2 regions of the Faecalicoccus sp. genome follow, and region 1 is predicted to be linked to the other one. Evidence: a T-box and tRNA genes for the amino acid it is inferred to sense, from the RefSeq annotation. Region 1 holds a T-box; the other holds one or more tRNA genes.

What was found. A T-box is a leader RNA that pairs with one kind of tRNA and senses whether it is charged. The one in region 1 lies ahead of serS (serine--tRNA ligase), so its partner is inferred to be a tRNA-Ser.
Region 2: it encodes a tRNA-Ser, which carries the amino acid that the T-box ahead of serS (serine--tRNA ligase) is inferred to sense. The anticodon was not compared.

Annotation. Positions count from the first base shown of each region.
Region 1 covers NZ_JAXKBY010000157.1:49-7,658, forward strand. Annotated here, with positions in the region: partial or broken gene gyrA (DNA gyrase subunit A) at 1-2,048, shown strand, start outside; gene brnQ (branched-chain amino acid transport system II carrier protein) at 2,102-3,211, shown strand; T-box leader at 3,295-3,498, shown strand; gene serS (serine--tRNA ligase) at 3,542-4,822, shown strand; gene U0M88_RS07515 (kinase to dihydroxyacetone kinase) at 4,908-5,159, shown strand; RNA gene ffs (signal recognition particle sRNA small type) at 5,192-5,289, shown strand; gene tadA (tRNA adenosine(34) deaminase TadA) at 5,300-5,758, shown strand; gene dnaX (DNA polymerase III subunit gamma/tau) at 5,804-7,576, shown strand.
Region 2 covers NZ_JAXKBY010000203.1:422-6,960, reverse strand. Annotated here, with positions in the region: partial or broken gene U0M88_RS09560 (UPF0758 domain-containing protein) at 1-233, opposite strand, end outside; tRNA gene U0M88_RS09555 (tRNA-His) at 498-573, opposite strand; partial or broken gene U0M88_RS09550 (DUF1848 domain-containing protein) at 718-1,595, opposite strand; tRNA gene U0M88_RS09545 (tRNA-Gly) at 1,849-1,922, opposite strand; tRNA gene U0M88_RS09540 (tRNA-Asp) at 1,934-2,009, opposite strand; tRNA gene U0M88_RS09535 (tRNA-Ser) at 2,031-2,121, opposite strand; gene U0M88_RS09530 (YjjG family noncanonical pyrimidine nucleotidase) at 2,197-2,874, opposite strand; gene atpC (ATP synthase F1 subunit epsilon) at 2,907-3,302, opposite strand; gene atpD (F0F1 ATP synthase subunit beta) at 3,304-4,707, opposite strand; gene atpG (ATP synthase F1 subunit gamma) at 4,718-5,563, opposite strand; partial or broken gene atpA (F0F1 ATP synthase subunit alpha) at 5,567-6,539, opposite strand, start outside.

The DNA of each region.
Region 1 (7,610 bases):
TGCGTGATATTAATAAAGATACCGTAGATTTCGTACCAAACTATGATGGTGAAGAAAGTGAACCGGTTGTTTTACCAAGCCGTATTCCTAACCTTTTGATCAATGGTTCTGTTGGTATTGCTGTTGGTATGGCTACTAATATTCCACCACACAATTTAGGAGAAACGATTCAGGCTATTTTTAGAATTATGGATGATCCGGATGTCAGCGTACCGGAATTGATGGAAGTTATCAAGGGCCCAGATTTTCCAACCGGCGGTATGATCTTAGGACGAAAAGGAATTCGTCAGGCCTATGAAACGGGTCGTGGATCAATCATGATTCGCTCCAAATATCGTATTGAAGAATTGGATAATGGAAAGAAACGAATTATATTCTATGAAATACCATATCAGGTCAACAAATTGAATTTGATTAAAAAGATGGCGGATCTGATTCGTGATAAAGAAATTCAAGGTGTTACTTATCTGAATGATGAAAGTAACCGTGAAGGTATTCGTATTGTACTGGAACTAAAGAAAGATGTGCAGGAAGAAGTCATCTTAAATCAACTCTTCCGTTTGACTCCGTTACAGACAAGCTTTGGAATCAATATGCTGGCTTTGGAGAATGGAAGACCAAAGCAGCTTTCTTTAAAAGAGATTTTGAATGATTATTTAAATCATCAGGTAGAAGTTATTGTTCGAAAAACGAAATTTGATTTAAAGAAGGCAAAAGACAGGGCGCATATTTTAGAAGGTCTTCGTATTGCGATGGATCATATTGATCAAGTCATTCATTTGATTCGTTCCAGTAAAAAAGAAGAAGCTGGATTGATTCAGGATCTATGTGAAACCTTTGGATTGTCTGAAACACAGGCTAAGGCTATCTTAGCCATGCAGTTAAGAAGATTATCCGGTTTGGAAAGAGATAAGATTGAAAAAGAATATCAGGAAATTTTAATGACAATTGCGGATTTGGAAGATATTCTGGCCAATCATGATCGTGTACTACAGATCATTCGTGGAGATCTGACAGAAATCAATGAAAAATATGGCGATGATCGTAAAACGGAAATCAGTGATGCTTCATTTGATATGGAAGATGAGGATCTGATTCCGGTAGAAGACAGTATCATTATGTTGACAGAATCAGGCTATATCAAACGTCAACCGGTTGATACTTATCATACACAAAATCGTGGTGGACGTGGTATTAAGTCATTGACATTAAATGAAGAAGATTCCATCGATACTTTGATTTCCATGTCAACACATGACTGGTTGTTGTTGTTTACGAATAAAGGACGCGTTTATCGTATGAAGGGATTTAATATTCCTATCGCATCCAGAACAGCTAAGGGACTTCCAATCATCAACCTTCTGACATTGGAAAAGGATGAAAAGGTAAAAGTGCTGCTTCCAATTCCTAAAGAACATGATCATATCAAAACTTTATTGTTTGTGACCAGAAACGGAATTGCCAAGCGAACCGCATTAAATGAATTTGACAATATCAATCGTAATGGAAAGATCGCAATCAGCTTAAAAGAAGAAGATGAACTTGCGTTTGTCAAGGCAACGACCGGTGATGATGAAGTAATGATTGCCGGATCCAATGGAAAAGCTGTACGCTTCAAAGAAAATCAAATTCGTATGATGGGAAGAAATGCAGCTGGTGTACTTGGATTTAATTGTGATGGCTGCTACGTTGTAGGTGTTTGTTTATCCAATGAAGGAAACACCGTATTATCAGTTTCTGAAAATGGATATGGTAAACGCAGTGATTTTGAAGAATATCGTTTGACTTCCCGTGGTAAAAAAGGTGTACGTACGATAAATATTACCGAGAAAACAGGAAATTTAGTCAGTGTAAAAGCTGTCAATGGGGATGAAGATGCAATGATCGTATCCAGTTCCGGTATCATGATTCGTATCTCACTGGCCAGTGTAGGTGTTTATGGACGTAATACGCAGGGAATTAAATTGATTCATCTGACAGAAGGTTCTAAAGTGACCAAGGTTACTTTAGTTGATCATGACGAGGACGAAGAAACACAGGAAGAATAAATCTGTAGATCCTTATTGTCTATCACAATAAGGATCTTTTTTAAGGAGATTGTATGGAAAAGTTAAATATCAAAAATAGTATATTAATAGGATTTACTCTGTTTTCAATGTTTTTTGGAGCTGGAAATTTGATCTTTCCTCCCTTATTAGGAGCACAATCCGGTTCTTCATTTTTACTTTCAATCCTTGGATTTTTATTGATGGCAGTTGTCGTTCCCAGTGTTACCGTTATTGTCGTTGCCAAGCATCAGGGATTAAAAAATCTGACAGATCAGATTCATCCTTATTTTACACTTGTGTTTGTGACACTAGTGTATTTGTTGATTGGACCCTGTGTTGCGATTCCCAGAACCGCTTCGACTTCATTTGAAATGGCATTGGCATCTTTGATTCAGGAAGACAATCGCATGTTGTTTCAAATTATATATTCCCTTCTCTTTTTCACATTGGCAGGATTTGTGGCATTAAAGCCAAATAAATTAAAAAATTTATTAGGAAAATTTATGACACCCATCTTATTGATCTTAATATTGATTGTATTTTTAGGTGCTATTTTTTTGCTTCCTGTTCATATTGGGAATCCTTATACAAGATATGCATCATCACCGGTATTATCCGGAATCGTGGATGGCTATCAGACCATGGATATTTTGGCGGCTTTAAATTTTGGAATTATTATCGCCATCAACATTCAAGATTTAGGAATTAAAAAGCCAAAAAGAGTTACGATTGAAATTATGAAGGCAGGACTGATTGCAGGAATGTTATTGGCAATTGTTTATTGTGCTACCGGTTATATAGGAATGCATAGCTCCGGTATGTTTGATCAAGTGACAAATGGTGCACAAGTTTTAGTCTATTCTATAGAAAATAGTTTTGGATCATTTGCGCAAATCTTAGTAGGCATGATTTTCTTTATTGCCTGCTTTAATGTTTGTACCGGATTATTATCTTGTTGTGCCCAATATTTTCAGGAACTTGTTCCAAAGATTTCCTATAAAAAATGGTTATTACTTTTTGTGATTTTCAGTTTTATTATTTCAAGTTTAGGTTTAGATTTTATTTTAAATATGTCGTTACCTATTTTATCCATCATGTGTCCGATTGCAATTTTAATTGTAGTCTTTGGCATCTTTAAAAAGCCTAAACAGATCCAGGAATAGGAATGTCATATGATTATTCGTATTCTATAAAATTCTATTCGATTCAAACTTGCACTCTTATTGAAAGAATGATATAAAATATACTGAAAACAATGAAAAGGAAAAGTACATTTATTCTTTTTTTATAGAGACGATATGGCTGGTGAAAATATCGAGAAGATAAATGGAAAAGCCCCTTTGAGTGAAACAGGGAAAAAAGTATCTGTTTTCGGTACATACCGTTATCATGTCAAGAGATCTTATTTTTTAAGATAAGAAGGGTGGCAACGCGAGACATCGTCCCTTTGTGGTACATGTCTCTTTTTTAATGGACAAAAGGAGGATATAGAAATGTTAGATATTAAATTTGTCCGAGAAAATCCAGATTTGGTCAAAGAGAATATGAAGAAAAAATTCCAGGATGCGAAAATTCCTTTGGTCAATGAAGTTTTACAGGAAGATAAAGAGCTTCGTCAGACTCAGCAGCATGCAGATGATCTGCGAGGGCAGAGAAAAACAATTTCCAAACAAATTGGAGCTTTGATGGGACAAGGTAAAAAAGAGGAAGCAGAAGAAGTAAAACAGAAAGTAGCTTCGATTGCTCAGGAATTGGAAGCCTTGGAAGAAAAGGAAGATAAATTAAGAGAATCTGTCAAACAGAAAATGATGATGATTCCTAATATGATCGATGAAAGTGTTCCTATTGGAAAAGATGATTCAGAAAATGTGGAATTAGAAAAATTTGGAGAACCCGTTGTACCAGATTTTGAAATTCCATATCATACAGAAATCATGGAACGTTTAAATGGAATTGATTTGGACAGTGCTCGTAAAGTTGCCGGAAATGGATTCTATTATTTAATGGGTGATGTAGCTCGTTTACACTCTGCCATACTTTCCTATGCACGTGATTTTATGATCAATAAAGGATTTACTTATTGTATTCCACCGTATATGATTCGTTCTGCCGTTGTTGATGGTGTTATGAGCTTTGCGGAAATGGAAGGCATGATGTATAAAATTGAAGGCGAAGATCTGTATTTGATTGGAACCAGCGAACATTCTATGATTGGAAAATTTATTGATACGATCTTAGATGAAAAAGATCTTCCTTATACTTATACTTCTTTCTCTCCATGCTTCAGAAAGGAAAAAGGAGCGCATGGTATCGAGGAACGTGGTGTCTATCGAATTCATCAATTTGAAAAACAGGAAATGATCGTTGTATGTAAGCCGGAAGAAAGTATGGAATGGTTTAAAAAACTTTACATGAATACAGTAGAATTCTTCCGTTCATTAGATGTACCGGTAAGAACACTGGAATGTTGCTCCGGTGATTTGGCGGATTTAAAATGTAAATCCGTGGATGTAGAGGCCTGGTCTCCTAGACAGAAAAAATACTTTGAAGTTGGTAGCTGTTCTAATTTGACAGACGCACAGGCAAGACGTCTTCGCATTCGTGTAAAAGATGAAAAAGGAAATAAATATTTTGCCCATACTTTAAACAATACTTGTGTGGCTCCACCGCGTATGTTGATCGCATTCCTGGAAAACAACCTGCAGGAAGATGGAAGTGTATTGATTCCAGAAGCATTACAGCCATATATGGGTGGTAAAAAGAAAATAGGATAACCTGTAAAAGATAATTGTGAATTCATATGAATTTATGATTATCTTTTTTTATAGTATGATATATGAAAAAAGAAAGGAAATCATCATGATAGAGTTTAAATATGATACACAATTATTGATTGAAGGTAAAAATCTCGATGAAAATAAGATTCATGATTATTTTATAGAGAATTTTAAAGGAGATTGTTTATTGGCAGTAGGTGATGATGAATTGATCAAAATACATTTTCATACCAATGATCCCTGGAAAGTATTGGAATACTGTGCCAGCTTAGGAGAAATTTATGATATTGTGATTGAAGATATGGATCGTCAATCTAGAGGATTAAAAGGATAAACTTGTTGAAAATGTAAATTCATATGATATAATAAGAAAGCTACTACAATGATGTCAAATGAATCAGGTCAGGTCGGGAACGAAGCAGCCTTAAGTTTGCTCCATCATGTGTAGTAGTTTTTTTATAGGAAGCTGCGAATATGTTAAATGATGAAAAATGGATGAAACAAGCAATTAAACAAGCTAAAATGGCTGCGGCAAAAGATGAAGTTCCTATTGGATGTGTTATTGTTAAAGACGATAAAATCATTGCTCGTGCTTACAATAAAAGAGAGATGAATCAACAATCCATTGCTCATGCAGAAATTTTGGCTATTCAGAAAGCATGTAAGAAATTAAATACATGGCGGTTGGAAGGATGTACGTTATATGTAACGTTAGAGCCTTGTCCGATGTGCGCTGGTGCTATTATACAATCTCGTATCGAACGTGTTGTCTATGGCGCCTACGATCCAAAGGGAGGTTGTGTTGGTTCTTGTACCAACTTATTTGAAACAAAAGGATTTAATCATTATCCAAGTTATACAAGTGGAATATTAGAGGAAGAGTGCTCAAGTCTTTTAAAGGAGTTTTTTAAACAGAAACGAAAGAAGGCTTGAGCCTTTATGCTATAATGAAGAGGTTAGAAAGTGAGGTCTGAATTTATGTATCAGGCATTATATAGAAAATATAGACCCCAGAGATTTGAGGATGTTGTTGGACAAAGACATATCATCCAAACATTAAAAAATGCAATTGATCAGAATCGTATAGGACATGCTTATTTATTTTGCGGACCTCGTGGAACCGGAAAAACAACGGTTGCCAAAATCTTTGCGAAGATGTTGAATTGTGAAAGTGAACATCATAAGCCATGTGAAAAATGTGTGAATTGTCAGATGGTTCAAAATGGAAATCATCCGGATATCATAGAAATCGATGCTGCATCTAATAATGGTGTAGATGAAGTTCGTAACTTGATCGAACGTGTAAAATATGCTCCAATGCAGGGAAAATATAAAGTATATATCATTGATGAGGTTCATATGATGACAACAGGTGCTTTTAATGCCCTTTTAAAAACCATTGAAGAACCTCCAGCCCATGTAGTCTTTATTTTGGCAACAACAGAGCCTAATAAAGTAATTCCAACTATCATTTCTCGTTGTCAACGATTTGATTTTAATAAAGTATGCATGGAAGATCTGACAAAGCGAATAACAATCGTTTGTGAACAAGAGAATATACAAATTGATCAAGAAGCCATTCGTTTAATTGCACAATTAAGCGATGGAGGGATGCGTGATGCGTTATCTATATTAGATCAATGTGTCGCATTTTGCACTTCCAAGATTACAGTCAATGATGTTCGTCAGATTTATGGTGTTGTAACTTTAGATGAATTAGGTGATTTATTTTATGCACTATACAAAAGAGATATAGAATTTGTTGTTCAGAAGCTTCAAGAAGCAGAAGAAGCAGGAATGGATTTAAAACGATTAACACAAGATTTAATTTCATTATTAAAAGACAGTATCATTTTAGATTATGCCGCAAATACAGATTTAGTTTCGGATTCAAATAAAAGAATTATTCAAGAAAAGATATCTATGGCACCTTCTCCATTTAGAATCCGTGTCTTAGATGAATTGATGGATGTATATAGTAAATTTAATTATGCATCCAGTGTAATTGATTATTTAGAAACAGGTTTATTAAAATCAATTGCCGATTCATATGAAATATCTTTGAAAACAGAGCCAGAAAAGAATAAAATCGATAAGAGTTTTGATTCTGAAATTACTATGAGCAATAGCAAAAACTCATATGAAACGGTATCTGAACAATCAGAAATAAAAGAAAAAAGTACGAAAAATAGCGATTTTGAGGCAATTTCGGAAAAAAATGAAATATCTGATGTTTCACGTGAAACATTGAAGGATGTGAGAAAAGAAGATCGTAAAATCATATTAAGCGATGAATATGTACTACAATTGCTTGTAGGTGCTCAGAAGACACAAAGACAAATAGATTCTTTGAAACTAAAGGATAATGATATGTATTTATCTGATTTAGACGCGGCTAAATACGCATCAACACTACGTAATGTGAATTTAGTGGCAAGTGGAAACACGTATATGATTGTTAGTGTAAAATCAGAAATTCAGGCAAAAGAGATCAATGCCATGCAGTTGGAAGAGGGATATGAAAACTATACGGAACAATTGTTAGGAACACCTAAGGTAGTTTTCGCAGTTGATTCAGTGCAACATAATCGTGTAATTGATGAATTTAGACAAAAAATGTTAACACATACTTTACCAGAAGCTGCTGAGGTAATCATTAAACCAAAACTTGAAAAAAGTGAAGTAAGAGAAGAAACGATTGAAGAAAAGATGAAAAACTATTTTCCAGGCATAACAATCATAGATGACTAATCATATGATTAAAAAAGGAAAATAAAAAAATGGA
Region 2 (6,539 bases), on a different contig from region 1:
TTTACGTGTTTTATTCCCTTTATTTCCATTAAATCCTCCACTCTTAAATCAAACAGTTTTTCTAGGTTGTCACACTTACACATTACATCCTTTGCCAAATCAAATACACTTCGATTCTTACTTCCACTTTGTAGAAGCAGCGCCAAAATCTCCAAATCACTTAGAGATTCCAACCCATAGCTTAATGCTTTTTCTCTGGGTCTTAAATTAGTTTCTAATTCTTTGATCTTCATATTATATAAATACGAAAAATAATTGAAAAACTATTAAAAAGTTTTGAAGTTTTTTGATATTTTGATCCATTTACACATAAACCTAGAAAAAAAGATTGAAAAGATCATACGTATTGAACAATCATTTTCAATCATTTGTACAAATATTCATTAGGTTTTAGCAACACAGCTCTGTAGGAAATTTAGTACAATTATCCATCAAATTTATGCCAGAATTAGGCCAAGCACAAAAAAAGTCCTTTATGTAAAGGACTTATAGACATATGGGGCGGCTGACGCGATTCGAACGCGCGAATGACGGAGCCACAATCCGCTGTGTTAACCACTTCACCACAACCGCCATAAAGTGCGCCTGGATATTCTTTCCATGTGCTTGTCTATTGTACCCAATTTAATGACGAATGTAAAGAACATTTTTTACTTTTTGTTTCACTTCCGTCTTTCAATTTTTGAAAAACTGGAACATTTGGTTTACTAAACCACATCAACCTCTACGCACTCGAATTTGGTCCTGCGGTTGTACATTCCCTATCAACAAAGGGCTTTCTGGATCGTGTAATCGAACATTTTCTTCTATTCTTTTTTCATCAAAATTGGCATAACAGTATTTACAATAATGACGACACGTGTTGTATTGTCCGATATCGACCATTTCAACACAACCGCAGTCACGAGCTTTCCATTTTTTAAACTTTGTCCCGGTAATCAGAAAAGCCTCTTCGACTGACATACATACATCTTTACGAAAGCCATACTCACAAAGATCTCGCTGTTCAAAACATGTCTGAACACTCATACCATGCTCTTTGGCAATATAAGAAAAAGAAGTACCGATCAACTTGTAATCGGCGTCCGTAACTCTTTGGTTTGTAATTCGGTTTGATGCTTTCTGACATTTTTATAGTCATCTACAAACGATACGATAATTCGATCCACATATCCCTCTAATTCCATACACATCTTTTCAAAAGCTTTTATGTGATATTTCACATCGTATCTTTCGTTTAATAAGATAGGATCATATCGAACCAGTGGTTTAGACTCTTTAGAAAGCTTTGAAAGCTTACGGATGGCATTCAAAATCAGTCTTTTATCTGGTACATAAGGTTCAATATCTTTATGGTAAGGCGTAAAGGTGACTTGAAAAAGAAATGGTTTTTGCAGTGTATGCAAAGAATCTAGAATCGGTAATGGATTCTTAGTACAAAAAACGATCAAATCGATATTCTCTACATTAATTCGAGAGATAGAACATGGATTGAAAGGATTCCGGACAAGAAAATATCCTTCTTTCATTCGATTTAGAAACCATGGTGTATAAAAAGCTACAATATCTGTTCTTCCACTTACGTTGATAATCATAAAGTCATTGTAAATAGTTCTTATGAAAAATTCAAATTATCTCTTTTATCTTTCTATGATTCTTCAAAAATAGCACGCTAAAGATAATATCCTCCAGTGATTTAAACATCATGTTTATAAACAACAAACTGATCAAAACCGCATATACAATTCATAGTAAAAACTCTTGATTCAATTTGATCATGAAAGCTAAAGAAACTTTGATTTTGATGAATAAAAAAAGAACTTCATCTGAAGTTCTTCAATTTAAAAGTGGAGCAGGTGATGAGAATCGAACTCACGTAGTCAGCTTGGAAGGCTGAAGTTCTACCATTGAACTACACCTGCACAAAAATAAATGGCGGTCCAGATGGGACTCGAACCCACGATCTCCTCCGTGACAGGGAGGCATGTTAACCACTACACCACTGGACCAAATTTAGATATTCAATAAAATGGCGGAGAAGGAGAGATTTGAACTCTCGCGCCAGTTTCCCGACCTATACCCTTAGCAGGGGCACCTCTTCAACCACTTGAGTACTTCTCCAAGTTTTAAGATCAAGAACGCTACTCATCAGCGCTTATTTATATTACCATGATACCTGTGCTATTGCAACACTTTTTATAAAATTTTTTTAATTTTTTTTAGCTGATCGACTTCATACGTTGGCATACACGTATTTGTAGCTGTTTTATGCGATGGATTAAACCAGATCGTCTGTATATTCGCATTGATACCTCCCTGAATATCAGCCTGTAAAGAATCGCCGATCACGATTGCCTGCTCATTAGAAATTCCCTGTTCATGTAAACAATGCATAAAAAATTGTTTCGATGGTTTTTGATGACCGATCTTCTCTGAAATATAAAAAGCATCCATATATTGATAAAACCCTGACAGCTGTAAACGATGGATCTGTTGTTCATAGGGTGCATTGGAAGCTGCACAGATCACATACTTTGATTTTAAATACTCTAAAAGTTCTCCGGCTCCTTCTACAGGAATAGCATATTCATGAAGACCTTCGACAAATTTCTTTTCAAGCGTAACCCCATCAAAAGGAATGCCAAGAACCTGAAGAATTGTTTTCCAACGGATTTGGTAATGCTGCTCCTTTGTCAAAACACCATCTTCAATCTGTGTCCAGAGCTTAGAATTGATCTCTAAAAACACCGGAAAAACCGTGTCCTTTGAAAAAGGCAGATGAAAATACGCAAACGCATCTTTCATAGAAGCTAAAGCGCATGCATTAAAATCAAGTAATGTGTTATCTACATCCAATAAGATCGTTGTAAGCATACGATAAGTATAATAAAAAAACGACTAGAATTCTAGTCGTCATGTACATGGATTCGATTCATTGCACGAACCAGTGCCAAGTTGGCACGTTTCATATTTGTCGCGCTGTCTTTTTTGTCTATGCGATCTCTTGCCCGCCTATAAGCTCTCTTGGCGCGTTCAATATCGATATCGCCTTTACCTTCGATTGCATCCGTCAACAACATGGCTTCATTTTTTTCTAAATGAAAGAATCCGCCTGACAGGGCATATTCCAATCTTGTATCTGACTCATCGACTAAAACAAGTTCACATGGAAGGATTGAAGCAAAAATCGGCATATGATTGACCAGAACTGTCATTTCTCCTTCAACACTTGTTAAATGAATGCTCTTCACCTTTTTTTCAAGATAGCGCCCCCTGGGAGTAACGATTTTCAAAGAAATCATATTACTCACCAGCTAACTGTTCTGCTTTTTTTACAGCTTCTTCCACAGTACCTACAAACATAAATGCCTGTTCGGGAAGATCATCAAATTCACCTGCAAGTATGCGTTCAAAAGAGCGAATTGTATCTTCTAAAGGAACATATTTACCGGGAATTCCCGAGAAAACTTCTGCAACATTAAACGGTTGTGACAAGAAGTTACGAACACGTCTGGCACGATTCACAATTTGCTTATCGTCTTCACTTAATTCATCCATACCTAAAATCGCAATAATATCTTGTAATTCTTTATATCTCTGCAGGATACTTTGAACGCCACGAGCTACTTTATAGTGTCTGTCTCCTACAACAAGCGGATCCAAAATTCTTGAGTTGGATTCCAGAGGATCTACTGCCGGATAAATTCCTAAAGCGGCAATATCTCTGTCCAATACCGTTTTGGCATCCAAATGCGTAAATGCAGTCGCCGGAGCTGGATCGGTTAAATCGTCGGCCGGCACATAAATGGCTTGTACAGAAGTAATTGAACCCTCATTGGTGGAAGTAATACGTTCCTGAAGCTGTCCCATCTCCGTTGCCAGCGTTGGCTGATAACCTACAGCACTTGGAACACGTCCTAAAAGAGCACTTACTTCTGATCCTGCCTGGGTAAATCGAAAGATATTGTCAATAAATAATAAAACATCTTGATGATCCTGATCGCGGAAATACTCTGCCATAGTAAGACCTGTCAGACCTACACGCATTCTGGCTCCCGGACTTTCATTCATCTGTCCATATACAAGAACAGTCTTATCAAGGACACCACTATCTTTCATCTCATGGTACATATCATTTCCTTCACGAGTTCTTTCTCCAACACCAACAACAACGGACTTTCCACCATGTTCTTTGGCAATGTTATGAATCAACTCCTGAATCAGAACAGTTTTACCTACACCGGCACCACCAAATAAACCAATCTTCCCTCCTTTTACATAAGGGCAAAGAAGATCAATTACTTTAATTCCTGTTTCCAGAGGAACGCTGGTCGTGCTTTGTTCATCAAAAGCAGGTGCTTCTCGATGAATCGGCGCATAGCTGACATTCTTTACTTCACCTAAACCATCAATCGGACGCCCGAGCACATTAAACATACGTCCCAGTACTGCCTGTCCTACCGGAGCTTGAATTGGTTTACCGGTATCAATAGCTTCCATACCACGCACCAAACCATCTGTACTTCCCATGGCTATACAACGAACGCGATCGGCACCAATACCTTGCTCAACTTCAACAATTAAGCTCTCCTCGTCTTTTCTTTTAATTTCAATTGCGTTCAAAAGGTCAGGTAAACGATCCTCATCAAATTGTATGTCGACAACAGGACCGATGATTTGTACAACTTTTCCAATATTTTCTGACATTTTCTACCTCCTAAACTAATGCATTGGCACCGCCAACAATTTCAGTAATTTCTTGTGTAATAGCAGCCTGACGAGCTTGGTTAAATGCCAGTTCCAGAGTTGCCTGTAACTCATCGGCATTGTCCGTTGCGCTTTCCATTGCCATTCTTCGTGAAGCTTGTTCACTCGTTTTACTCTCTAACACCTTAGAAAACAAAATGGATTTGGCAGCCATAGGTATTACATCTTTTAACATACTTTGCTGGTCCGGTTCGAAAATCATTTCCGCTTTCGCTATATGCTCCTTCTCTTCCTGTTTGGATACTGGAAGAATGGTTTCTAAAGTAGGAACAAAGGTTAATGTATTTTTATAATGTGTATATAAAACTTGTATACTTGAAATTTCTTTTTGTTCATAAAGTTGTAAGGCTTCATCCATTTTTGTTGCCAAAGATGTATACACATTGTCTTCATTTAATTCAGGCAAAGAATCATAAACACTGTAATCCCGATTTTTGATCCAGTTTATCCCACGAGAGCCAATCATTATGATCTTGTCATCTTTAGAAATATGGCTTTGGATCATTTTGTGGATGTTTGCATTGTATCCTCCACAAAGTCCCATATCGCTGGTTACAACAAAAATCAATTTGGGTTTAGAAACATCCGAATTAAGATAGATAGAATTCTTGTGAGCCGAATATAATACCAAAGTCAAAAGCGTCTGTAAACTATCCGCATATTCACGATTCTCTTCCATTCTTTGTTTTTGTTTAGTTAACTTACTGGAAGCTACCAGCTGCATAGCTCTGGTAATTTTTTTGGTTGATTCTACGGACTTAATTCGGGCCTGTATTGCTTGTCGAGTCTGCGCCATAAATTAGGCACCCTCTGTCGCAAAAAAATTCTTAGAATATGCATCTAAAGCGGTTTTCATTTGTGTCTCTAACTCATCATCCAATTCCTTCTTGGTCTCAATCTGATCGAAGATAAAAGGATATTCTCTATGGGCAAATGCAAGCAGTCCGGCTTCAAAAGCTTGTACTTTTTCCACAGGCACCTCTTTTAAGTACTTATGCTTAGCAGCATACAGAGAAAGGATTTGTTCGCTGACACGTAAAGGTGCATACTGTTTTTGAATCAACAATTGAATCAATCTGGCACCATGCTCCAAAACTTCCTTTGTGGCGGCATCTAGATCAGATCCAAATTTTGAGAATGCTTCCATTTCTCGATATTGTGCCAATTCCAGTTTTAAAGATCCGGAGACTTGTTTCATGGCTTTGATTTGTGCGGCAGAACCAACACGGCTCACTGAAAATCCGGAATCTACACTTGGTCGAATCCCTTGATTAAACATATCTGTTTTTAAGAAAATCTGTCCATCGGTAATGGAAATGACATTCGTCGGAATATAAGCTGAAATATCACCAGCTTGCGTTTCGATAATTGGCAAAGCCGTCATAGAACCATTTCCATAATTCTCATTTAGACGAGCAGCTCTCTCTAATAAACGAGAATGCAAATAGAAAACATCACCCGGATAAGCTTCACGTCCCGGTGGTCTTCTTAAAAGTAACGACATGGTACGATAAGCTACCGCATGTTTGGATAGATCATCATAAACAATCAGGACATCCTGACCATTTTCCATCCATTCTTCCCCCATGGCACAACCGGCATAAGGAGCTAAATATTGTAAAGGGGCAGGCTCACTTGCCGTAGACACAACAATTGTTGTGTATTCCATTGCCTTATGCTGTTTCAATTTTTCGACAATTTGAGCTACCGTACTTGCCTTTTGTCCGATCGCAACATAGATACATTTTACATTTTGATCTCTTTGATTAATA